2 regions of the Sphingopyxis sp. PAMC25046 genome follow, and region 1 is predicted to be linked to the other one. Evidence: riboswitches for the same ligand, from Rfam matches in the RefSeq annotation. Region 1 holds a riboswitch; the other holds the start of a gene.
The links. A riboswitch is a leader RNA that binds a small molecule or an ion and turns the genes downstream of it on or off. The one in region 1 is predicted to bind cobalamin.
Positions count from the first base shown of each region.

Region 2: linked by a shared signal. The riboswitch ahead of E5675_RS06850 (TonB-dependent receptor) and the one ahead of E5675_RS02165 (TonB-dependent receptor) in region 1 are both predicted to bind cobalamin.

Region 1 covers NZ_CP039250.1:472,427-483,870, reverse strand. Annotated here, with positions in the region: gene tadA (tRNA adenosine(34) deaminase TadA) at 1-182, opposite strand, end outside; gene rpmB (50S ribosomal protein L28) at 335-628, shown strand; gene E5675_RS02190 (esterase-like activity of phytase family protein) at 667-1,656, opposite strand; gene E5675_RS02185 (glycine zipper 2TM domain-containing protein) at 1,821-2,222, shown strand; gene E5675_RS02180 (Ppx/GppA phosphatase family protein) at 2,412-3,500, shown strand; gene E5675_RS02175 (RlmE family RNA methyltransferase) at 3,497-4,204, shown strand; gene E5675_RS02170 (S41 family peptidase) at 4,236-5,693, shown strand; cobalamin riboswitch at 5,763-5,947, shown strand; gene E5675_RS02165 (TonB-dependent receptor) at 6,091-8,046, shown strand; gene E5675_RS02160 (hypothetical protein) at 8,046-8,588, shown strand; gene E5675_RS02155 (DUF1636 domain-containing protein) at 8,588-8,995, shown strand; gene cobT (nicotinate-nucleotide--dimethylbenzimidazole phosphoribosyltransferase) at 8,992-10,008, shown strand; gene E5675_RS02145 (histidine phosphatase family protein) at 10,005-10,574, shown strand; gene E5675_RS02140 (adenosylcobinamide-GDP ribazoletransferase) at 10,571-11,290, shown strand; gene E5675_RS02135 (threonine-phosphate decarboxylase) at 11,287-11,444, shown strand, end outside.
Region 2 covers NZ_CP039250.1:1,473,825-1,485,268, forward strand. Annotated here, with positions in the region: gene E5675_RS06820 (family 20 glycosylhydrolase) at 1-1,363, shown strand, start outside; gene E5675_RS06825 (cupin-like domain-containing protein) at 1,380-2,390, shown strand; gene E5675_RS06830 (ABC transporter ATP-binding protein) at 2,387-3,163, opposite strand; gene E5675_RS06835 (iron ABC transporter permease) at 3,157-4,158, opposite strand; gene E5675_RS06840 (ABC transporter substrate-binding protein) at 4,155-5,009, opposite strand; gene cobO (cob(I)yrinic acid a,c-diamide adenosyltransferase) at 5,009-5,617, opposite strand; gene E5675_RS06850 (TonB-dependent receptor) at 5,617-7,473, opposite strand; cobalamin riboswitch at 7,652-7,871, opposite strand; gene E5675_RS06855 (acetyl-CoA C-acyltransferase) at 7,922-9,079, opposite strand; gene E5675_RS06860 (acetyl-CoA acetyltransferase) at 9,081-10,310, opposite strand; gene E5675_RS06865 (class I adenylate-forming enzyme family protein) at 10,312-11,444, opposite strand, start outside.

The sequences.
Region 1 (11,444 bases):
ATCGCGACGATTTCGGCGTGCGCGGTCGGGTCGTGCGATTCGCGCGGACGGTTGTGGCCCTCGGCGACGATCGCGCCGTCCTTGACGACCACCGCGCCGACGGGCACTTCGCCCCATTCGGCGGCGATACGCGCGAGATCGAGCGCACGGCGCATCGGTTCGGGGAGCGGAAACGCGGGCATAAAAGCGCCCTATTCGCTTGACGAATCTCCCGCAAGCCGATAAGCGCGCGCCTTTCCCGGCTCACTCCGGTCTTGTGCTCCCCGTTTTACGGGAAGTGTCCGGACGCCGATCCGAAATTTTTGACCCAGTTTATTGGACAAGGACGAAGACGATGTCGCGCATCTGCGAACTGACCGGCAAGGGCCGCCAGGTTGGCCACAATGTCAGCCACGCCAACAACAAGACCAAGCGCACCTTCCTGCCCAACCTGCAGAATGTGACGCTGCTGTCGGACGCGCTCGGCAAGGGTGTGAAGCTGCGCGTGTCGACCCACGGCCTGCGTTCGGTCGAGCATAATGGCGGCCTCGACAACTGGCTGCTCAAGGCCGGCGACGACCAGCTGTCGGCGAACGCCCGCAAGCTGAAGAAGGAAGTGACGAAGAAGCTGGCCGAAAAGGCCGCTTAAGCTTCCAAGCGTCTCTCGAAACGCAGAAGGCGGCCCGGTTACGGCGCCGCCTTTTTGCTGTCCGGCGTTTTTTTGGGCGGCAAATCGACCAGCTCGAATTGCAGCAGCAGGCTGCGTTGCCAGACGTTGAAATTATTGTCGGCGACGAGCCAGAGGAAGGTGCGCCCGCCTTCGACCGATACCGCCGCGCCCTCGTAATTTTCGGCAAGCCGCGGGGGAACGCGGCCGATCGTCCGCGATCGCACGACCGCATCCGCCTTGATGTCGGCGGGATCGGCGATCGACAGGATCGTCGTGAACACCGGATCGAAGCCGAGCCGCCGGTGGACGAGCAGGATGCGCCCGTCGGGCAGCGGCGCGGCGTCGCTGACGGGACCGCGGCCATCCGAATCGTAGAAGAAGCGGAGCGGCGGCGGGCCGGGCGCGGCCGGATCGCCGCTATAGAGCAGCCCCTCGCGTCGGCGCGCTTCTTCCGAAAAGACGACCGTGCGTCCGTCGCCAAGGCGCACCATCGCTTCGGGGCCGAGGTTTCCCGGCCAGCGCGGCCGGGGCAGCTTGCGGCGCGCCTCGATCGCCGCGAGGTCGGCGTCGAGCCGCCAGATTTCGTTGATCCCCTCGAGCGCGATCCAGCTCTTGCCGCTCGCGCGATCGACGAACATCGCCTCGGCATCGGCCATCGACTTGCGGGCCGGGCGCCCGTCGGGAGTCGGCAACGGCCGGATCCGGACATCAGAGACCGCTCCCCGCGAATCGAGCGCCAGGCGCGTCCAATAGCCATTGTCGCCGACGAGTTGAAAACGGTCCGCCCCCGCCTCCCGCGCGAGTGCCGAGAAGCCGCCGAAGCGGCTATGCGGACTGACGAGGTGCCAGCCGCGCACGAAGCGCAGCGTGCCCGCCGCCTCCGGCGCGAACGCGAGCGGTCGCGCGGCGGCGCTTTCGGTCAGGTCCGGTTCCGGGGCACGCATCACGGTTCCGGGCATCGGCCCGAGCGCAGCGAAGATCAGGGCGGCGGTGAGGAGGCGGCGCATCGCGGCGGGGTTAGGGTGCCGCCAAGCGAAAGGAAAGCGTTTCGGCGCGCGAAGCTGAACGGCAGCCAACAATGATGTTCAGGCTTCACTCAATGCGAATCGGGCAAAACAGCATCATCGACCACAGCCCCGAAGGGCCAAGTGACGAAAGAAGGAGAAATACGATGAAAAAAATGGTGACTCTCTCGATCGCCGCCCTGATGTCCACCGCGACGCTGGGCCTGGCAACGCCCGCCGCGGCGCAGAACGGTTATTATGACCAGGGCGGCTATTCGAGCTATTACAGCGGCTATGATCGCGACGACCGTCGCTATGACCGCCGCGACTATCGCCGTTACGATCGCCGCGACTACCGCAATGATCGCCGCTATTACCGTGGCGACCGCCGCAACTATCGCCAGTGCGACAACGGCACCGGCGGGACCGTGATCGGCGCGATCGCGGGTGGCCTTGCCGGCCATGAAATCGCGGGCCGCGGCGACAAGACGGTCGGCACGATCATCGGCGGCGCCGTCGGCGCCCTCGCCGGCCGCGCGATCGACAAGGGGAATGACGGCTGCCGTTAAGGGGCAGACCCGACCCCCAACAACTTTCCTCTCCCCTTTCACCCCGTCCGGCCCCGCGCCGGGCGGGGTTTCTTTGCGCACGGCGCCTACGGGCGGAGGCCTTGCCATGCGGGCGCCGGAAGCCTAGGTTCGCCGCCAAGTGCACGTTCGCGGTTTTGCGGGCGCGTGAGTAGAACAGGTACAATAGCCATGCGGCAAATGGCAGCGCCATCGCGGCGACCGCCGCGGCCCGGTCCGGCGGGTAAGGGACGAAAAGCGGGCGGCGCCGAGCGCCCCGTGCCGATCGCGCGCCCGCGCAGCTATGCCGCGATCGACCTTGGCACCAACAATTGCAGATTGCTGATCGCGAGACCGCAGGACGGCGAGCTTGTCGTCATCGACGCCTTTTCGCGCATCGTGCGGCTGGGCGAAGGGTTGCACGGCACCGGCCGGATCAGCGACGCGGCGATGGACCGCACCGTCGCGGCGCTGGCGATCTGCGCCGACAAGCTGCGCCGCCGCCACGTCTCGCTGTCGCGCGCGGTCGCGACCGAGGCGTGCCGCCGCGCGAGCAACGGCGCGGAACTGGCCGAGCGCGTCCGGCGCGAGACGGGAATCGTTCTCGACATCATCTCGGCCGCCGAGGAAGCGCGCCTTGCGGTGCTCGGCTGCCACAATCTGATGGAACCCGGCGAGGGCCCGGCGCTGATCTTCGACATCGGCGGCGGATCGACCGAGCTGATGCACGTCGAGGTCGCCGAGCATGACGTCAAAATCCATGACTGGATCAGCGTGCCGTGGGGCGTCGTGTCGCTGACCGAGCACGCGCCGCTGCCCGAAGACAGCCTTGCGGGCCGGCAGGCCGCCTATGCGCATATGCGCCAAGTGACGCGCGAGGCCTTTGCCCCCTTTGCCGCGCGCGCCGAACGCTTCGCCGGCGAGCCGCTGCGCCTGCTCGGCACCAGCGGCACGGTGACGACGCTCGCCAGCGTCTTCCTCGATCTGCCGCGTTACGACCGGCGTGCGGTCGACGGGCTCGTCGTGCCCGCCGACGCGATGCGCGACATCAGCCGCCGCCTTGCCGACGCGAGCATCGCCGACCGCGCCGAGATCGCGTGCATCGGGCGCGAGCGCGCCGACCTGGTCGTCGCGGGCTGCGCGATCCTCGAGAGCATCATCGACCTGTGGCCCGCCGCGCGCGTCGGCGTCGCCGACCGCGGCATCCGCGAAGGCATCCTGCGCACGCTGGCGATGCAGGGCCGCGACATTCCGGTCACGCGCCGCGAGTATCGCAAATGAGCGGCAGCGGCGGCAAAGGTGGCGGGCGCGGCGGACTGCATGTGCGGGTCAAGACCGCGAAGAAGCGCAGCGTGTCGTCGACGCGCTGGCTGCAACGACAATTGAACGACCCCTATGTGCGCCGCGCGCAGGCCGAAGGCTATCGCTCGCGCGCCGCGTACAAGCTGATCGAGCTCGACGAGAAATTCGGTTTCCTCAAGAAATCGCGCGCGGTCGTCGATCTGGGCATCACGCCGGGCGGCTGGTCGCAGGTTGTGCGCAAGGCGAATCCGCGCGCGCGCGTTGCGGGGATCGACCTGCTTGCTTGCGAACCGATCGAGGGGGTCGAAATCCTCGAGATGGATTTCATGGACGATGCGGCGCCCGATGCACTGATCGAGGCGCTCGGCAGCGCCCCCGACCTCGTGATTTCGGACATGGCGGCAAATACCGTCGGCCATCCGCAGACCGACCATCTGCGCACGATCGGCCTTGCGGAAACCGCTGCCGATTTCGCGGTGCAAAATTTGCTGCCCGGCGGGACGTTCGTCGCGAAAGTGTTCGCAGGCGGCGCCGACCGCGAATTGTTGACTTTACTAAAGCGACACTTTTCAACGGTAAAACACGCCAAGCCGCCCGCCAGCCGCAAGGGGTCGCCCGAACTCTATGTTATCGCGCAAGGGTTCAAGGGCCGGCAAGATGGCAGCGAGGCGGACGCCGAATAAAGGTCGATGGGTCGAACCGGGGAGAATAGCGATGGGCAAGTCGAGGCGGCCGGTAGCGGCGCTAACGCTCGCGGCTTTGATGCTGGCGTCGTGCGGCGGCGGCGACGGCGGAACATTGGGCAGCGGCCCGGTCACGGTCACCCCGACGCCAAGCCCCACCCCGACCCCGACGCCCAATTGCGCGCTCGCCTCGCGCCAGTCCTTTGCCAAGGCGGTGATCGACGAATGGTATCTGTTCCCGGGCGACGTCGCGAGCGCCAACCCCGGCGCCTATAGCGATGTGCAATCCTATATCGATGCGCTGGTCGCGCCGGCGCGCGCGCTGAACAAGGACCGTTTCTTCACCTACATCACCTCGATCGCCGAGGAGAATGCTTTCTTTGCCAGCGGTTCGAGTGCGGGATTCGGCGTGCTGATGGGGTATGACGCGATCAATCAGCGCATCGTCATCGCCGAAGCCTATGAAGGCGCGCCAGCCTTTGCGGCGGGAATCGACCGCGGCACCGCGATCGTCGGGATCGGCACGAACAGCGGCAATGTGCGCACCGTCGCGAGCATCGTCGCCGCCGAGGGAACACAGGGGCTTACCGACGCGCTCGGCCCGAACGACCCGGGGGTGAGCCGCGTGCTGCGCATCACCGACGCGGCGGGTACGCGCGACGTCACCGTCGCCAAGGCCGACTATTCGCTCGACCCGGTTTCGGACCGCTATGGTGCCAAGATCATCAGCGAAGGCGGCCGCAACTACGGCTATCTCAACCTGCGGACCTTCATCTCGTCGGCCAACAACCAGCTCGGCGCCGCCTTCGCCGATTTCCGCACGCAGGGCGTCACCGATATCATCATCGATTTCCGCTATAATGGCGGCGGTCTCGTTTCGACCGCCAATCTGATGGGCGACCTGATGGGTGCTGGACGCGCCGGCCAGCTTTTTTCGCAGACGCGTTTCCGCCCAAGCAAGTCCGCCGAGGACGACGAGCATCGCTTTGCGCCCGGCGCGCAATCGATCGCGCCAACGCGGATCGCCTTCATCGGCACCGGGTCGACCGCCTCGGCGAGCGAGCTGGTGATCAATTCGATGCTGCCCTATCTCGGTACCAATATGACGCTGGTCGGCAGCAACACCTATGGCAAGCCGGTCGGCCAGATCGCGCTCGACAAGGCCGAGTGCGACGACCGGATACGCGTCGTCGCCTTCGCCACCGGCAACGCAAGCGGCCAGAGCGACTATTATGACGGGCTGGCGCCGAAGATCGCGAACAGCTGCGCCGCGAACGACGATCTGGGCTTCCCGCTCGGCGACCCGCGCGAGGCGTCGGTCCGCGCCGCGATCGACTTCCTCGCCGGCAACGCCTGCACGACGCGAATCGCCGACGCGAGCGCCCGCACGGCGTCGAGCGATCGCCGTTTTGCCGTAGCGGCCCCGCCGACAATGCTGGTGCCCGACCGCCCGAGCGCGGCGCAGCGCGAATTGCCGGGGCTGTTTTAAAGATCGTCGCCCCCGCGACGGAAAACTCTCTCCAGACGGCGATTGACCGCCGCCCCCGAACCGGGCTAACGGCCGCGGCAAGCGACAGGTTCCCCGGCGACGGGGACTAAGAGGGAACGGGAAAACCCCGGCTGCCCCTGCAACTGTACGCGGCGAGCCATCGGCCATTTGCCATTGGGACCCCGGTCCCGAGAAGGCGGCCGACCGGCGCTGACCCGCAAGCCAGGAGACCTGCCCGTCGCCGTCGTCTTTCGCGCGGACAGGGTGTGCCGGGCGGACGGGGGTGAACCCGCATGACGACAAAGCTGGCTGCGCAGGTGCGCGGGCGATGTCGTGCGTCCCCGAGGGACGAGCCATCGGCCGCGCGCATGGGCGGCATTGTCGATGGGTTTGTCCAATGTTCAAAGTTATTTACCGAAGTTCGATCTGTCTCGCCGCCGTCGCGGCTTCCTCCACCGCGTCCGCCGACGAAGCGGCGCATGCCGTCGCCGCCGACGCCGACAGCATCGTCGTCACCGCAACACGCGCGCCGCTGACACTGGACGAGATTCCGTCGTCGGTCGCGGTACTAGACAAGGACGCGATCGACCGCGCGCAGGATATCGGCGTCACCGAATTGCTGCTCCGCACCCCGGGCATCAGCATCTCGCGTAACGGCGGCTACGGCACCGCGACCTCGCTCCGCATCCGCGGCGCCGAATCCGAGCACACGGTAACGGTGATCGACGGAGTGAAGCTCAACGATCCGTCGTCGACCGGCGGCGGCTTCAACTTCGCCAATCTGCTCGCGGGCGACATCGACCGGATCGAGGTGCTGCGCGGGCCGCAGTCGATCCTGTGGGGAAGCCAGGCCATCGGCGGCGTGATCAATATCGTCACCGCATCGCCCGAGAAGGCACTCGAAGGCAGCTTCGACCTCGAAGCCGGATCGCGCCAGACGGTGAGCGCGCGTGCCGCGATCGGCGGGCGCACCGGTCCGCTGAGCTGGCGCCTGGGCGGCCAGCGCTTTACCACCGACGGCATTTCGTCGCACGCCAAGGCGTTCGGCGGGGTCGAACGCGACGGCTATCGCAACAGCAATGTCTCGGGCCGCGCCGAACTCGCGCTCGCCGACAATCTCAGCGCCGAAGTGCGCGGATATTATTCGAGCGGCCGCGTCGAATTCGACGGCTTCAACACCGACAGCAACGACTATGGGCTCAACAAGGAATTCGTCGGCTATGCGGGGCTGAATTTCGACCTCGTCGGCGGGCGCTTCCGCAACCGGATCGCCTACACCTATACCGACACCAACCGCGACAATTTCAACCCCGACCGCGCGCGTCCGCGCAGCTTCGAGGCCGACGGCGAGAACCGGCGCTGGGAATATCAGGGCAGTTTCGACGTCAGCGACCGGATCACCGCGATCTTCGGGGTGGAGAATGAGCGCTCGAGCTTCCGCAGCCGCTCGCCTTCGGCGTCGCTCGCCACGCCGATTCCCGACTTCGTGCGCGGCAAGGCAGAGATCACCAGCGCTTACGGCCAGCTCAGCGTCGAACCGGTGGACGGGCTGACGCTGAACGGCGGCGTCCGTTATGACGATCATAATCGCTATGGCGGGCAGACCTTGTTCGCGGCGGGCGGCGTCTGGCGCCTGCCGACCGGAACGGTGCTGCGCGCGAGCTATGGCGAGGGGTTCAAGGCGCCCGGCCTCTACCAGCTGTTCAGCGAATATGGGAATGTCGGGCTCGCCCCCGAGGAAGCGCATGGCTGGGAAGCGGGAATCGAGCAGCATCTGCTTGGCGACAGGCTGGTGGTCGGCGCGACCTGGTTCGAGCGCACGACGAAGAACCAGATCATTTATAACGGCTGCTCCCCGCCGACGACCGATCCGCTGTGCACGTTGCCCGGCAGCAATCCGCCGGTGTCGCGTTTCGGCTATTATCTCAACGTCGCGCGCAGCGAGGCGCATGGCATCGAGGGCGCCGCGGCGTTGACGCTGGGCGGGCTGACGCTCGATGGCAATTACAGCTGGATCGTCGCCGAAGACCGGTCGGAAGGCAGCACCAATTTCGGCAACCGGCTGCCGCGGCGTCCGCGCCACAGCGCCAATGCGTCTGCAAGCTATGCCTTCGGTGCGGGGTTCGAACTCGGCGCCGCGCTGCGCTGGTCGGGCAAGAGCTATGACAATGCGAGCAATGCGCAGCGGCTCGACGATTATATGCTCGTCGACCTGCGCGCCGAAGTTGCGCTGTCCGACGAAGTGAAGCTGTTCGCGCGCGCCGAAAATATCTTCGACGAGCAATATATGACCGCCTACCGCTACGGCTCGCTCGGCCGCAGCATCTATGCCGGCATCAGGGGGCGCTTCTGATGGCGGCGCTGTCCGGCCGCGGCGCTTCGACGCTTTGGGTCGCGCTGCTCACCGCGGCAAGCACGGCGACGACGCTCGCGCTCGGCTGCGCGACGCCCTTCCCCTCGCTCGCGGCGCTCGCGGCGGTGCATATGCGCCGCCGCGACGGGCTCGCGCTGATGCTGCTCGCCTGGGCGGCGAGCCAGATCGTCGGCTTCCTCCTGCTCGGTTATCCGCGCGACGGCAGCACGCTGGCGTGGGGCGCCGGGCTCGCCACCGCGGCGCTCGGATCGGCGCTGGCGAGCTATGCCGCGCTCGGCGCGCTAAAATACCGAACGGTCGCGGCGCGGCTCAGCGTCGCCTATGCGGCGGGTTTCACCGCGTTCAAGGCGATCATCCTCGGCTGGGCGCTGGTCCTCGGCGGATTGCATTCGGTGATGGCGCCCGACCTCCTTGCCGAGCAGTTCGTAAGGAACGCCGCGATCCTGATCGGGCTTTACGCGCTTTATCGCGCGCTCGTCGCGGCGGGCGTTCCGACGCCGCCGCAAGCGGCGACCGCCTGATGCTGACGCGCGTCGACCCCGGGCCCGCGGTGGTGGTGTGCAACACCTGCCGCCACAGCCGCGAGGCCCAGGTCGATGCCGCAGGCATGCGCGGCGGCGCGCGGCTCGTCGCGGCGCTGAAGCGGCTCAAGGATACCGAGCCGCGCTATGCCGGGATTGCGGTGCAGGAGATGGCGTGCCTCTTTGCCTGCCAGGATCATTGCACCGTACACCTGCGCGCGCCCGACAAGGTCGGCTATGTGCTCGGCCGCTTTCGGGGGGACGCGGAATCGGCACGCGCGATCCTCGACTATGCCGTCCATTATGCGGCGAGCGCGCATGGCCGCGTCGCCTATTCGCTGTGGCCCGAAGGCATAAAGGGCCATTTCATCACCCGCACCCCGCCGCCAGGATTTGTCGCCGAATGACCAGTTTCGTTTCTGTCGAGGCCTTCGAGGCCGCGCTTGCCGACCTTCGCGAACCCGACACCGGTGCCGCCGCCAATGCGCGGTTGCGGCAGGCCGAACTCACCAAGCCGGCGGGATCGCTCGGCCGGCTCGAGGATCTCGCGATCTTTTTCGCCGGCTGGCAGGGCCGGGCGCGGCCGCGGATCGAGCGTGCGCGCGCCGCGATCTTCGCGGGCAATCACGGCGTCACCGTGCACGGTGTCAGCGCCTTTCCGCCGAACGTCACCGCGCAGATGGTCGCCAATTTCGCCAGCGGCGGCGCGGCCATCAACGCCTTGTCGGAGGCGGCGGGGCTCGAGCTGGCCATCGTCGCGCTCGACCTCGACCGGCCGACCGCCGATTTCACCGTCGCACCGGCGATGCGCGAGGACGAATGCCTCGACGCGCTGAACCGCGGCGCGGCGGCGGTCGAGCCCGATCTCGATCTGCTCGTGCTCGGCGAGATGGGGATCGGCAATTCGACCGCCGCCGCCGCGCTTTGCGCGCGCAGCTTCGCGGGCGAGGTGGCGGGATGGGCCGGCCCGGGGACCGGGGTCGACGGGCACGGCGTCGCGCGCAAGATTCAGGTGATCGAGAGCGCGCTCGCCTTCCATGCCGAGGCGCCGCGTTCGGCGTTCGAAACGCTGCGCCGCGTCGGCGGGCGCGAGATCGTGGCAATCGCGGGCGCCATCGTGCGTGCGCGCCAGCTCGGCGTGCCGGTGCTGCTCGACGGCTTTATCTGCACTTCGGCGATCGCGCCGCTGGCGGCGGAGAACCCCGCGATCGTGAACCATTGCATCGCGGGCCATTGTTCGTCGGAGCCGGGGCACAAGCGCCTGCTGGCATTGCTCGGGCTCGACCCTTTGCTGTCGCTCGATATGCGGCTGGGCGAAGGCAGCGGCGCGGCGGTCGCCGCGAATATCGTGCGCAGCGCGCTCGCCGCGCACGACCGGATGGCGACCTTTGCCGAGGCGGCGGTCTCGGCCTCGCTGTGACCGGCTTCGCGCTCCATTTGCTGCGCCACGGCGCGCCCGAAACGCCGGGGCTGCTGATGGGACGCACCGACGGGGCACCGACCGAAGCGGGAATCGCGGCGTGTGTTGCGCAAGCGAAGGGCTTGGGCATCGAATGCCTGGTCGCTTCGGACCTTTGGCGATGCCGCGCGGCAGGAGAGGCAATCGGGTCGGCGGTCGACCTGCCGCTCACCTCCGATCGGCGCTGGCGCGAGCTCGATTTCGGTGACTGGGACGGTATGGCGGTGAACGCCGTCGACGTCGGTGCCTTTGGCCGCTTCGTCGATGACCCCGACGCGAACCCACCGCCGGGGGGCGAGCGCTGGTCGGCGCTGGTGGCACGCATTGCCGCCGCGATCGCCGACCTCGCGCCGGTGCCGGCGCTGGTCGTCACGCACGGCGGCGCGATGCGCGCGGCCTTGCATGTCCTCTGCAGTTTCGACCAGCGCCGGCTCTGGGCGTTCGACCTGCCCTATGCGGCGCTGCTGTCGCTGCGTGTCTGGCCCGGCGAACGCCCGAGCGCGCAAATCGTGGGGCTGCGGCCATGAAGGGGCTGATCGTCGCGATCCAGTTCCTGACGCGCCTGCCGACGCCGCGCGTCGCGGTGTCGGGCGAGGAATTTGCCGCGTCGATGCGCTGGTTTCCAGCGGTCGGGCTGATCGTCGGCGTGATCGTCGCGGGCGCGGGCTGGGCGGGGGCGCGGATCGATCCGTGGACCGGCGCGCTTGCGGCGCTGATCGTCTGGGTCGCGGTCACCGGCGCTCTCCACCTCGACGGGCTCGGCGACATCGCCGATGCGAGCGGCGCGGCGCACAAGGACCGCGACCGGCTGATCGCGGTCCTCGGGGATCCGCATGTCGGGAGCTTCGCGGTTGTCGCGATCGTTTTGCAACTGATCGCCAAGCTGGTGCTGCTCCACGCGCTGTTCGAACGCGAGGCGTTCGTCGCCGCCCTGCTCGTCCCCTTCGCGGCGCGAATCGGACCGCTGGTCTGGTCGCGCGCGCTGCCCGACCTGCATGCCGGATTGGGCTCGCGTTTCCGCAACGCGGTGCGCCCGGTTGATTTCGCGGGCTGGGGCGGGTTGCTGTTGGCGGCGGCGTGGGTGTCGCCCTCCCTGCTCGCCGCGCCGTTGATCTTCCTTGTCTGGGGCTGGTGGCTGCTGCGCCGGATCGGCGGGATTTCGGGCGACGGGCATGGCGCGGGGATCGAGATCGGCGAAAGCCTGCTCCTCGCCGCCGCACTGCTGTGGGCGCATGTTGCGTGAGCGATCCATGGACCTGGCACGGCGGGGGCATCGAGGCCGCGAAGCGCGAATTCGGCGAAGGCGACTGGATCGACCTGTCGACGGGGATCAACCCGCATCCCTGGCCGGGCGCCGCGGGGATGGCGTTCGACTGGCGGCGATTGCCCGAGCCCGA
Region 2 (11,444 bases), 1.0 Mb from region 1:
TATCCTGCCGCAGCTCGGCGCCGGTCCGGACGGTACGGGCAGCGTCAACGGCTATCTGACGGCGACCGACTATGTCGCGATCGTTCGGGCGGCGGCGGCACGCCAGATCGAGGTGATCCCGTCGATCGACATGCCCGGCCACAGCCGCGCTGCGATCAAGGCGATGGAGGTGCGCCATGCGCGCCTGACCGCCGCAGGCAAAAGGGCCGAGGCCGACGAGTATCGTCTGATCGACCCCGCCGACACGACCGAATATCGCAGCATCCAGAACTACGACGACAATACGCTCAACGTCTGCATTCCCGCGACCTATCGCTTCGTCGATACCGTCGTCGATGCGCTCGTCGCGATGCACGTCCAAGCGGGGGTGCCGCTCAAGACCTTCCACCTCGGCGCCGACGAGACCGCGGGCGCATGGATCAGGTCGCCCGCGTGCAAGGCGATGATCGCCGAAAATGGCGGCGATGCGGGCAAGCTCACACCGCGCTTCATCGAGCGCGTGACCGCGAGCCTCGCGGCGAAAGGCCTGCGCACCGGCGGCTGGAGCGACGGCATGGGGCACACCCAAACCGCCGCCATGCCCAAGGCGCCGCATCTGGTGCAGACCAACATCTGGGGCGTGCTCCACAGCGGTGCGATCCGCGAGGCGCACGACCAGATGAACCGTGGCTGGGATACGGTATTGTCGATCCCCGACCTCGGCTATTTCGACATGCCCTATGCGCCGCATCCCGAAGAGGGCGGCTACGACTGGGCCTCGCGCGGGGTCGATCCGTATCAGGTCTATGGCTTCATGTCCGACAATCTGCCCGCCAACGCCGCGACGATCCGCAATATCCGGGCCGAGGGCGCGGCCATCGAGGACAAACCGGTCCTCGAAGCAGGGCACCGCGTCGCGGGATTGCAGGCGCAGCTCTGGAGCGAGACGATCCGCACCGACGCGCAGGTCGATTATATGCTCTTTCCGCGCCTGCTCGCGCTTGCTGAGCGCGCTTGGGCGCCCGCGCCGTGGACCCCCGCCTATCAGGCGGGCGCCAGCTATGAATGGGGCGACCGCCGGGTCGATTCGGCGAAGCTGAAAGCCGGGTGGCAGGATTTCGCCGGGCGCGTTGCGGCGCAATGGCCGATGCTGGAGAAGATGGGCGTTGCCTATCGCGTTGCACCGCCGGGCGCGCGCATCGCGGGCGGCAAGCTCGAGGCGAACAGCATGTTCCCCGGCACGATGATCGAATATCGGGTCGAAGGCGGCGTGTGGACGCGCTATGCGGGTCCCGTCGCGGTCGGCGGCGCGGTGGACCTGCGCAGTCGCTCGGCCGACGGCCAGCGCGCCAGCCGGACGGTGCGGGTCGAACCTGCCCGATAAGGGGCAGGGGGACGAAGTGAGCGGCAACCTGGACGAAATCGCTGGCAGCGATCATGGCGCGATATCGCGCGCGGTTGCGGCCGCCGACCAGCCCATCATCATCCGCGGCATCGCGGCCGACTGGCCCGCCGTCGCCGCCGCGCGTGACGGCGACGAAGCGATCGCCGCCTATCTCGCCGCGCGCGACAATGGCAGGCCGCTCGCCGTGCTTGTCGGCCCGCCCGACACCGGCGGGCGCTATTTCTACACCGACGATATGCGCGGGGTGAATTTCCGCAGCGAAAAGATGCCGATGGCGGCGCTTGTCGAACGTCTCGTCGCGCTGCGCGATACATCTGATGCGCCCAGCCTCTACGCCGGATCGACCCCGACCCCCGAGAGCGTCGCGAGCTTTGCCGCCGAAAATCCGTTGCCGCTCGATACCGGCGTCGATCCGCGCATCTGGGTCGGCAATTCGAGCCGCATCGCCCCGCATTACGACATGGCGGCGAACATCGCGGTCGTCGTCGCGGGCGGCCGCCGCTTCACGCTGTTCCCGCCCGAGCAGATCGCGAACCTCTACGTCGGGCCGGTCGAGCGCACTATCGCGGGCCAGCCGACGAGCATGGTCGATCCCGACCATCCCGACCACGCGCGCTACCCGCGCTACGCCGACGCCGAACGCCACAAGCTGGTTGCCGACCTCGCCCCCGGCGACGCGATCTACATGCCGCCGATGTGGTGGCATCATGTGCGCAGCGAAGGCGCGCTCAATGTCCTCGTCAACTACTGGTTCGGCCAGCGGCAGGACCGCTTCCCCTTCGCCGCGCTGATGCTCGCGATGCATTCGATTCGCGAACTCCCCGACGGCGAACGTCAGGCATGGCGAACCTGGTTCGACCATTATGTCTTCGGCGAGGGCGCGACGCACGCGGTCGACCATCTGCCGCCGCACGCGCAGGGCGTGCTCGGCCCGCCGTCGCCGCAGCGCGATCGGATGATCATCGATTACGTCGTCGGCATGTGCCGCAGCAGTGGGAGCGGCTAGGCCTTCGCGCGCCCGAAGGTCGTGATCGTCGGCCATTCGCCGCCGGTCTCGACGCGCGCATCGATGCCATAGACCGCGCGTAGCCGCTCGGCGGTGAGCACCGCGGCGGGCATCCCGTCGGCGACGATCCGCCCCTGATCGATCAGCAGCAACCGGTCGCAGTAACGCGCCGCCATCGTCAGATCATGGAGCACCGCGATCACCAGCCCGCCGCCGTCCGCCTCGGCGCGCAGCAGCTCCATCACGTCGATCTGGTGTCCGGGATCGAGGCTCGCGAGCGGCTCGTCGGCGATCAGCGCGGGCGCCTCGACCGCCAGCGCACGCGCGAACAGCACGCGCGCGCGTTCGCCGCCCGACAATTCGGTCGCGATCCGGTCGCGCAGTTCCAGCACATCGGCACGCGCCATCGCGCGTTTGATGGCTGCGGTGTCGGCGCCCGAAATCCGCGACATCGGGGCGAGGTGGGGCAACCGCCCCAGCCCGACGAGCCGTTCGACCGTCAGCGGCCAGTGCAGGGTCTGCCCCTGCGGCACATAGGCAATGCGCCGCGCGAGGTCACCGCGCGACATCGCCGCCGCATCGACGCCATCGACCTCGACGCGTCCGCTGGCGGGCACCAGCGCGAGCATCGCGCGCGCCAGCGTCGACTTGCCCGCGCCATTGGGACCGACGATCCCGGTGAGCGTCCCGGCTTCGAAAGCGGCGCTGACATCGTGCACCACCGCGCGGCGGCCGAGCGTAACGCCGACATGATCGAGTGTGATGCTCACCATATCCGCCGCTCCCGCATCAGGTGGAGGAGGAAGATCGGTACCCCCAGAAAGGCGGTGACGACCCCCAGCTTCAGCTCGTTCGTCGTCGGGATGATCCGGACGCCCAGATCGGCGAGCGTCAGCAGCGCCGCGCCGCCGATGGCCGAGGGCAGCAGGATCGCCGACGGGCTGCGGTCGGTCAGCGGCCGGATCAGGTGCGGCACGATGAGCCCGACGAAGCCGATCGATCCCGACACGGCGACCGCGCCGCCAACGCCGATCGCCGTACCGATCAGCAGCCGCAATCTCGTGCGCCGCAAGTCGGTGCCCAATGCCTGCGCCGCATCCTCGCCCAGCGTCAGCGCATCGAGTGCGCGCCCGTTCCACAGCAGCATCGCACCGCCGATCGCGATGCACGGCAGCGCGATCCACACATGGTCGAACGACCGGTTCTCGAGACTGCCGAGCAGCCAGGTCATAATCTCCATCGCCGCGAACGGATTGGGCGACAGGTTGAGCGCAAGGCTCGTCCCCGCGACCGCGAGCGTGCCGACCGCGATCCCCGCGAGGATCAAGGTCAGCGGGCTTTCGGCCTTGCCCGACAGGATGAACAGCAAGGCGAGCGACAGCAGCGCGCCGCCCGTCGCGAGCAGCGGCAGCATGACGGGATGCAGTTCGGCGATCCCGAAATAGAGCGCCGCGACGCCGCCGAGCGCCGCGGCGTTCGACGTGCCGAGCACCGACGGTTCGGCCAGCGGATTGCGCAGATAGCCCTGCAGCGCCGCGCCCGCGAGCCCGAGGATCGCGCCGACGCCGAGCGCGAGGATCGTGCGCGGCAGGCGAAGGTCGAAGAGGATCACCGACGCCACCCGGTCGCCGTCGCCGGTCGCGGCGGCGATCAGCCGCGCGACCGACAGGTCGACCGCGCCGAACAGCAAGGATCCGGTCGCGGCGACGAGCGTCAGCAGGAGCAGCGCCGCGATCAGCGACCAGCGGGGCAGGGCAAGGCGGTTCATGATCGGTCCCCGTCGATGCGTGCAATCTGCGCGGTCATGCTGCGCGCCGCCTGTGTGTAGGCGGGGCTGCCGCACACGGTCCATGCCTGCGGAATGCTGATGCGCGGAATATCCTTGATCGCGGGATGGTGCAGCATTTCGCTCCCCTGATCGGTCACGACATCGGTCGCGCTCTCGACGATCAGGAAATCGGGCTCCGCCGCGACCATTTCCTCGAGGCTCAACTGCGACAGCGGCGGCTTGCCGAGCTTGCCCGCGAGATTGACCAGCCCGACGCGCCCCATCAGCTCGTCGATCAAAGTCCCCGTTCCGGTCATATAGCCGCGCCGCTGGTAATAGGCCGCAACGCGGCCCTTGCCCGGCTTGGGCAGCCCGGCGAGCTCGCCCTGCATCCGTGCAATCAGCGCGCTGCCGCGTTCGGGATGGCCGACGGCGACGGCGGTCTGGCGGATTGATGTATAGATTTCTTCGAGCGTGTTCGCTGTGTCCAGATCGAGCAGCGGATAATCCTGCTGCGGCAACGCGCGCAGCGCCGCGCTGCGGCTCGCGGGCATGCCGACGATCAGGTCGGGTTCGATCGCCAATATCTGCTCGGCCGAATTGCTGAGCAGCGGAAGGCCCGCGGCCTTGACCGCCTCGCCCGACATTTCGACATCGGTCGCATTTTTCGTGAGCCCGGCGATCTGCCCCCGGTCGGCGAGCGCGAGGACGAGCTGGTCGGCGCACAGGTTGATCGACACGATGCGCTGCGGAACGGCGGGCGCCTTGACGCGCGGCGCGGGGGAAGTCGCCCATAGCAGTCCAGCGCCGCCGACCAGCACCGCTGCCGCCGCAAGCGCGCGACGTCGCATTAGAACTCGATCCCTTTCTGCGCCTTCACATTCTGCTCGCGGAACGGATGCTTCACCTGCGCCATCTCGGTGACGAGGTCGGCGGCGTCGATCAATTGCTGCGGGGCATTCCGCCCGGTGATGATCACATGCGTCATATGCGGTTTCGTACCCAGCGCCTCCAGCACCTCGTCCACCGGCAGATAGTCGTACCGCAGCACGATGTTGAGCTCGTCGGCGATCACCATCTTGTAGCTCGGGTCGGCGATCATGCGCTTGACCTCGTCCCACGCTTCGCGCGCGACCGCGATGTCGCGCGTGCGGTCCTGCGTGTCCCAGGTAAAGCCTTCGCCCATCGGCTTGAATTCGATCAGCTCGGGGAAGCGGTCGAATACCGCTTTCTCGCCGGTTGCCATCGCGCCCTTTACGAATTGCACCACGCCGACCTTCATGTCGTGGCCGATCGCGCGCACCGCCATGCCGAGCGCGGCCGAGGTCTTGCCCTTGCCGGGGCCGGTGTGGACGATCACCAGCCCCTTTTCGACCGTCTTCGTCGCGACCTTCCTGTTCTGCGCCGCCTGAATCTTCTTCATCTTGGCCGCATGTTCGGCGTCGGTGCGCGCTTTCATCAGAAGCGCGCCCGCACACCGCCATAGGCCGCGCGGCCATAGGTGGCGTAATTGAACGCGGTCGCATAATCGGCGTCGAACAGATTGTCGACGCGGCCGTAAATCTCGAAATGGCCGCCCACGGGGAAGGAGGCGCGAATACCCGCGAGCGCATAGCCGTCGAGCGGCACATTGTTGGCGAAATCGTCGAAACTGTCGCCGACCATCGTCAGCGTCGCGCCGGTCGACAGGCCGAACGACCAGTCATAATCGGCCGACAGGCTGACCGCATGCGCGGCGCGGCGCGGCAGGCGCCTGCCGTCGAACGCGGGGCGTCCCGACCGGTCGCGCGCGTCGATATAGCTGTAGGATGCGGTGACGTTCAGCGCATCGACGGGCTTCAGCGCCAGCGTCGCCTCGACCCCCTTGGCGCGCGTGCGATCGATGTTGCCATATTTGAAGGTCGCATTGTCGTAATTGATCTGGTCGTCGGTGTTGCGCAGGAACGCGGTCAGCGAGATCAGCGCGCGGCCGTCGGCCAGATTCTGGTCGATGCCGATATCATAGCTTTTCGAGCGTTCGGGGCGCAGCGCGCTATTGCCGCTGAACGCATCGTAAAGCTGGTACAGCGACGGTGCCTTGAACCCCTCGCCATAGCTCAGCCGGACATTGGTTGCGCCAGCATTCGGCGAGTAATTGGCATTGGCGCCGAACGTCGTCGCACCGCCGAACTGGCTGTGGTCGTCGTGACGGACGCCGCCCGACAGCGACAGGCCGGTGAAGGGCTGGACGATCCCCAGCGCATAGACGCTGTCGATATTGGCCTTCTGGCTATCGGTCGATCCAAAGCCGAAGAAATCATAATCGGGGCGTTCGTGCTCGTAACCGAAGATCAGCTTGGCCTGCTGTACCGGCGTCACGACACCCTGATATTCGAACCGCAAATTTGTGCCCGAATAACCGTAATCGGGCGCCGTCCCGCGCACGAAATAATAATCGCGGTCGTTGCGCATCCACGTCACCGCCGCGCGGCTGGTGAAATGGCCGTCGAACAGGCCTAGGTTCAGTCCCGCATAACCGACATATTGGTCGAGCTTGGCGACGTCGGCGCTGTCGGCAGGCGCACCGAAGAAGCTGTCATAATCAAGGTCGGCGTTGATATAATAGCCGCGCAGGTCAAGGCTCAGCGCGTCGCTGAACGCGACCTTCAGCCGCGCGTTGCCCGCGAAATTCTTGTATCCGTCCTTCTCGGTGCCGACCGCCGCCGACGAAATGCCGTCGGTGCGGAAATAAGCGCCACCGATCCCGCCCGAAATCGCCCCGGCGGTGCCGGATACATCGGCCTTGGCACCCACCGTATCGCTATAACCATATTCGGCCGAGGCATTGGCGGCGAGGCCCTCGGCGGGCGTCGCGGTCATCAGGCTGACGACACCGCCGATCGCCTGGCTGCCGTGCGCGACCGAGTTCGATCCGCGCAGCACTTCGATCCGGTCGATGTTGCCGGTCAGCAGATGGCCGAAATCATATCCGTCGCCGATGCCGCTCGGGTCGTTGACCTTCACCCCATCGATCAGCACGAGGGTTTGCGTCGTTTCAGCACCGCGCAGCGAGATGCCCGCGACCGAACCGGTGCTACCGCTGCGATTGAAGCGGACGCCCGGCGTCGTCGCGAGCAGGTCGACGATATCGACCGTCTGGCGCTTTTCGATCGTGTCGGCGTCGATGATCGTGATCGCCTGACCGACCTCGTCGCGCGGCTGCTCGATCCCCGACGCGGTGACGACGATATCGTCGCGGTCGCTGTCGGTGGTTTCAGCGAAAGCCGGCGATGCCGCGGTCAAAGCCAACAGGGAAATGATCGCAAATTTCAACATGGGTAGGGGCCCCGCACGCCGACAACGAAGGCGGAGCCTGCCGATACGCGCGCGCGATCGACCGATGTCGGCGGCGCAAGTGGCGTCATGGCCTGCGACCCCGTCACCGAGGCGGCTCCGGCCGCCTGGTTGTCGCTCGACGGAAACCTCCGTGCCGCGGCCTTTCCCTGGGCCTTGGCATTGAGCGACCCACGCCGGCAGGTCTCCTGGCTCGCGGGTCAGGGCTCGATGCACGCCTTCCCAGGTGACCCCAGTGGCTGATCCGCAGAACCGGACCGGTGCATCTCGCTCGCCGCTTACAGTTGCAGGGACAGCCTCGGCTTCGGGGGTTCAGGACGAACCCCTTCACCGCGTTCCCATTTTAAGCCCTTCCGGGCACCGGCGCGATCATGCGCGGGGCAAGCCCCGCACGCGCCGCCCATAGCGCAGCCGCGCTTTTTGGCAATGGCTATTGGCGTTCGACGATCATCGCCGCGCCGACCCCCATCGCACCGGTCAGCACGACCAGCCCGTAGCGGCCCTCGCACGCGTCGAGCGCGTCGAGCAGGGTCGAGGTCAGGATCGCGCCGCTCGCCCCCATCGGATGCCCCTTGGCCAGATGCCCGCCGCTGACGTTGACCCGCGCCGGATCGGCGTCGCGGTCGCGCAGAAATTTGGCGATCGTGACGGCAAAGGCTTCCATGAACTCGATCCGGTCCATGTCGCCCAGCGTCAGCCCGGCGCGCGTCAGCACCTTGTCCATCGCCGCGAACCCCGCTGTCAACGAGGCGGCGGGGTCGCCGCCGCTCTCGGCAAAGGCAATGACGCGCGCGCGCGGCGCGATGCCGAGGCCTTCGCCGCCGACCAGCGCCAGCCCCGCGCCGTCGCAGATCGGCGGCGCGTGCGCGATGCTGTGCAGCGGTTCGAAGGTCGCGCCTTCGAGCGCGCCCGCATATTGCGCCTGCAATTCGCCAAAGGCGGCAGGTGCGGCGGCGAGCGATTCCGCGCTCGTTTGTGGCCGGATACATTCCTCGCCCGTCAGCGCCCCGGTCGCGATCCGCGAGGCTTGCAGCGCGGCGTCATTTTCGGCCGCAGCCGCTTTTTGCTGCGAGGCAAGCGCGACGGCATCGAGGTCGGCGCGCGCGATCCCCTCGGCATGCGCCAGCCGGTCGGCGCCGAGCACCGGCGGCACGAAGCGCGCGCGCGGCGGCAATTCGTCGTTGGCATAGAAACCCGCGCGGTCGCTCAAAAACGGGCTGGCGCTCATCGATTCGACGCCGCCCGCAAGGATATGCGTTACTTCGCCAGTGCCTACCTTCGCCACCGCCTGTCCGATCGCCGACAGCCCCGACGCGCAATAATTGTTGATGCTGTGCGCTGCTGTCGCGTCGGGAAGCCTCGCCTGTAGCTTCGCCAGCATCGCGATATGCCCCCCTTGGGCGCCGCTCTGCGTGACGCAGCCGAGCAGCAGCGCGTCAGGCGCCGACGCAATATCGCCGCAACGAGCGGCGAGCGCCGCCGCCTGCTGACGCACGAGTTCCTGTGGGCTCAGCCCGGCAAGCCCGCCATCTGGCCGCGCCTTGCCGCGCGGTGTCCGCACCGCGTCGTAGATATAGACGTCGGCCAAATCAGGTGCCGACGACGAAGCTGACTGCGGTCGTCGCGCTACCGCCGACGTTGAAGGTCGCGAAGTTGCGGGCACCCCCGACCTGATAATCGCCCGCATTGCCAGTGACCTGGCGCCATCCGTCGAGCAACATCCGGACCCCGGTGGCACCTACGGGATGCCCCAGTCCGATCAAGCCGCCCGACGGATTGACCGGCAGTTTTCCGCCAAGCGCAATCGTCCCGTCCTCGACCGCGCGCCAGCTTTCGCCCGGTTTGGTGATCCCGAAATGATCGATCGCCATATATTCGGTGATCGAAAAACAGTCATGCACCTCGACCCCGTCGCAGGCGTAGATGTCGGGCATCTCTGCGCGCCGCAGCGCATCCATCATCGCCTTGCGAACGCTTGGAAAAACAAAGTCTTGTCCGCGACTTTCCTGGACCTTGGCCGAATAGAGCAGCGGCGCGGTCGCATGCCCCCATCCCTTGATCCGCGGAATCGAGTCGATCGAGATCCCCCGACGCTGCGCGTAACGTTCGGCAACTTCCGCCGAGGCGAGAAAGATCGCAGCCGCCCCGTCGGTAACCTGCCCGCAATCGGACTTGCGCAAACTCCCCTCGATCAACGGATTGACCTCGTCATTCTCACCGAGATGATCGTCGGTAATCGCCCAGCCGCGCGTCTGCGAATATGGGTTCTTCTTGGCATTGGCGAAATTGTTCGCCGAAATCCCGCGCAGATGCGCGCGGTCGAGCCCGAAGCGTTCCTCATATTCCTCAGCGACGCGCGCGAACATGTACGGCCACAGGTAACGCGCCTCCTGCGCCTCGCGTCCCGCCCAGGCGGCAGCGCCGAGATATTCGGCGGCGCGCTGCCCGGGAACGTTGCGCATCAGCTCGATGCCGAGCACGAGCGCGAGACCATAGCGTTCGGCCTCGATCTCGGCGGCAGCAGCGAGGATGGCAATGCTGCCCGACGCACAGGCCGCCTCGTGCCGCGACGCCGGAATGCCCGCAAGGTCGGGGTGGACATGGCCGAAGAAGCCGCCGAGCTGGCCTTGACCAGCGAACAGCTCGCCGACGAAATTGCCGACATGCGCGGTCTCGACCTCGTTGGGTTCGATCCCCGTCGCCACGAACGCCGCTTCGGCAACGCCGCGGAACAGCTCGAACAGGCCACCGCCCTCGCGTTCGAGGTTGCGCGAGAAATCGCTCTGCGCGCCGCCGAGGATGAAGACGTCTTTCGCCATGTCAGGCTTCCTTTTCGAGAGTGGCGAGCGCCATTTCGCGCACTTCGCTGCGCATCACTTTGTTGGTGACGTTGCGCGGCAGGGCGTCGAAGCGGAACAGGCGCTCGGGAAGTTTGAACACCGCGAGGTCGTGGCCGCGCAGATAGTCGGCGACCTCGCCGATCCCGACATCGTCCGCGCCGCGTGGGACATAGGCAAGGCCGATGCGCTCTCCCATCATCGGGTCGGGGAGCGAGAAGACGCACGCTTCGGCCAGCAACGGATGGCCGCCGAGCAGCTGGTCGACCTCTTCGGGCGAGATATTCACACCGCCGCGGATGATCAGATCCTTGCAGCGTCCGACGAAGCGGTAGAAATCGCCGCCCTCGGCAATTTCGAACAGGTCGCCGGTGCGGAACCAGCCATCGTCGGTGAAGGCTTCGGCGGTGCGTTCGGGCGCGTTGTGATAGCCCTCGAATACGGTCGGTCCGCGGATCTGCAATTCGCCCGAGACGCCGTCCGCCTCGATCGGATCGCCGCCGCCGGGCGGGACGAGCCGGCTTTCGATGTTGGGCGCGCGGCCCTCGCCATAGGGGCACTGATAGGTGCCACGGCGCGGGAACAGGCTGGCGCGCTTGTCGGGGTCGGGCATTTCGCCCTCGCCGGTGATGAAGCTCATCCCCTCGTTCGACCCGAAGACGTTGACGATGATGATGCCGAGCTTTTCCTGGAAACCGCGCACCATCGCGGGCGCGAGCGGCGCCGATCCCGAGGCGATGACGCGCAGGCTGGAGAGGTCGACGGAGGCGAGTAGTGCCTCATTCTGCAGCAGCATGTTGAGTACCGCGGGCGGCGCGATCGTCAGGCTCGGGCGCTCGGTCGCGATCTGCTTGAGGTAGATGCCAGGATCGAAGGGGTGGTGCAGCACCATCGTCCCCGCGCTCGTCAGCCAGCACATGGTGATGCCGCCGATGCTCGCCATGTTGATCAGCGGGAAGGGGTTGAGCAGTATGTCGCCCGGCCCGACCTTCATCGCCTCATACCCCGCGCCTGCGACCGCGATCCAGTGATTGTGGCTGCGCGGCACGCCTTTGGGCACGCCGGTGGTGCCCGAGGTCCAGCAGATGGTGAAGATGTCGTCGGCATCGACGGGGT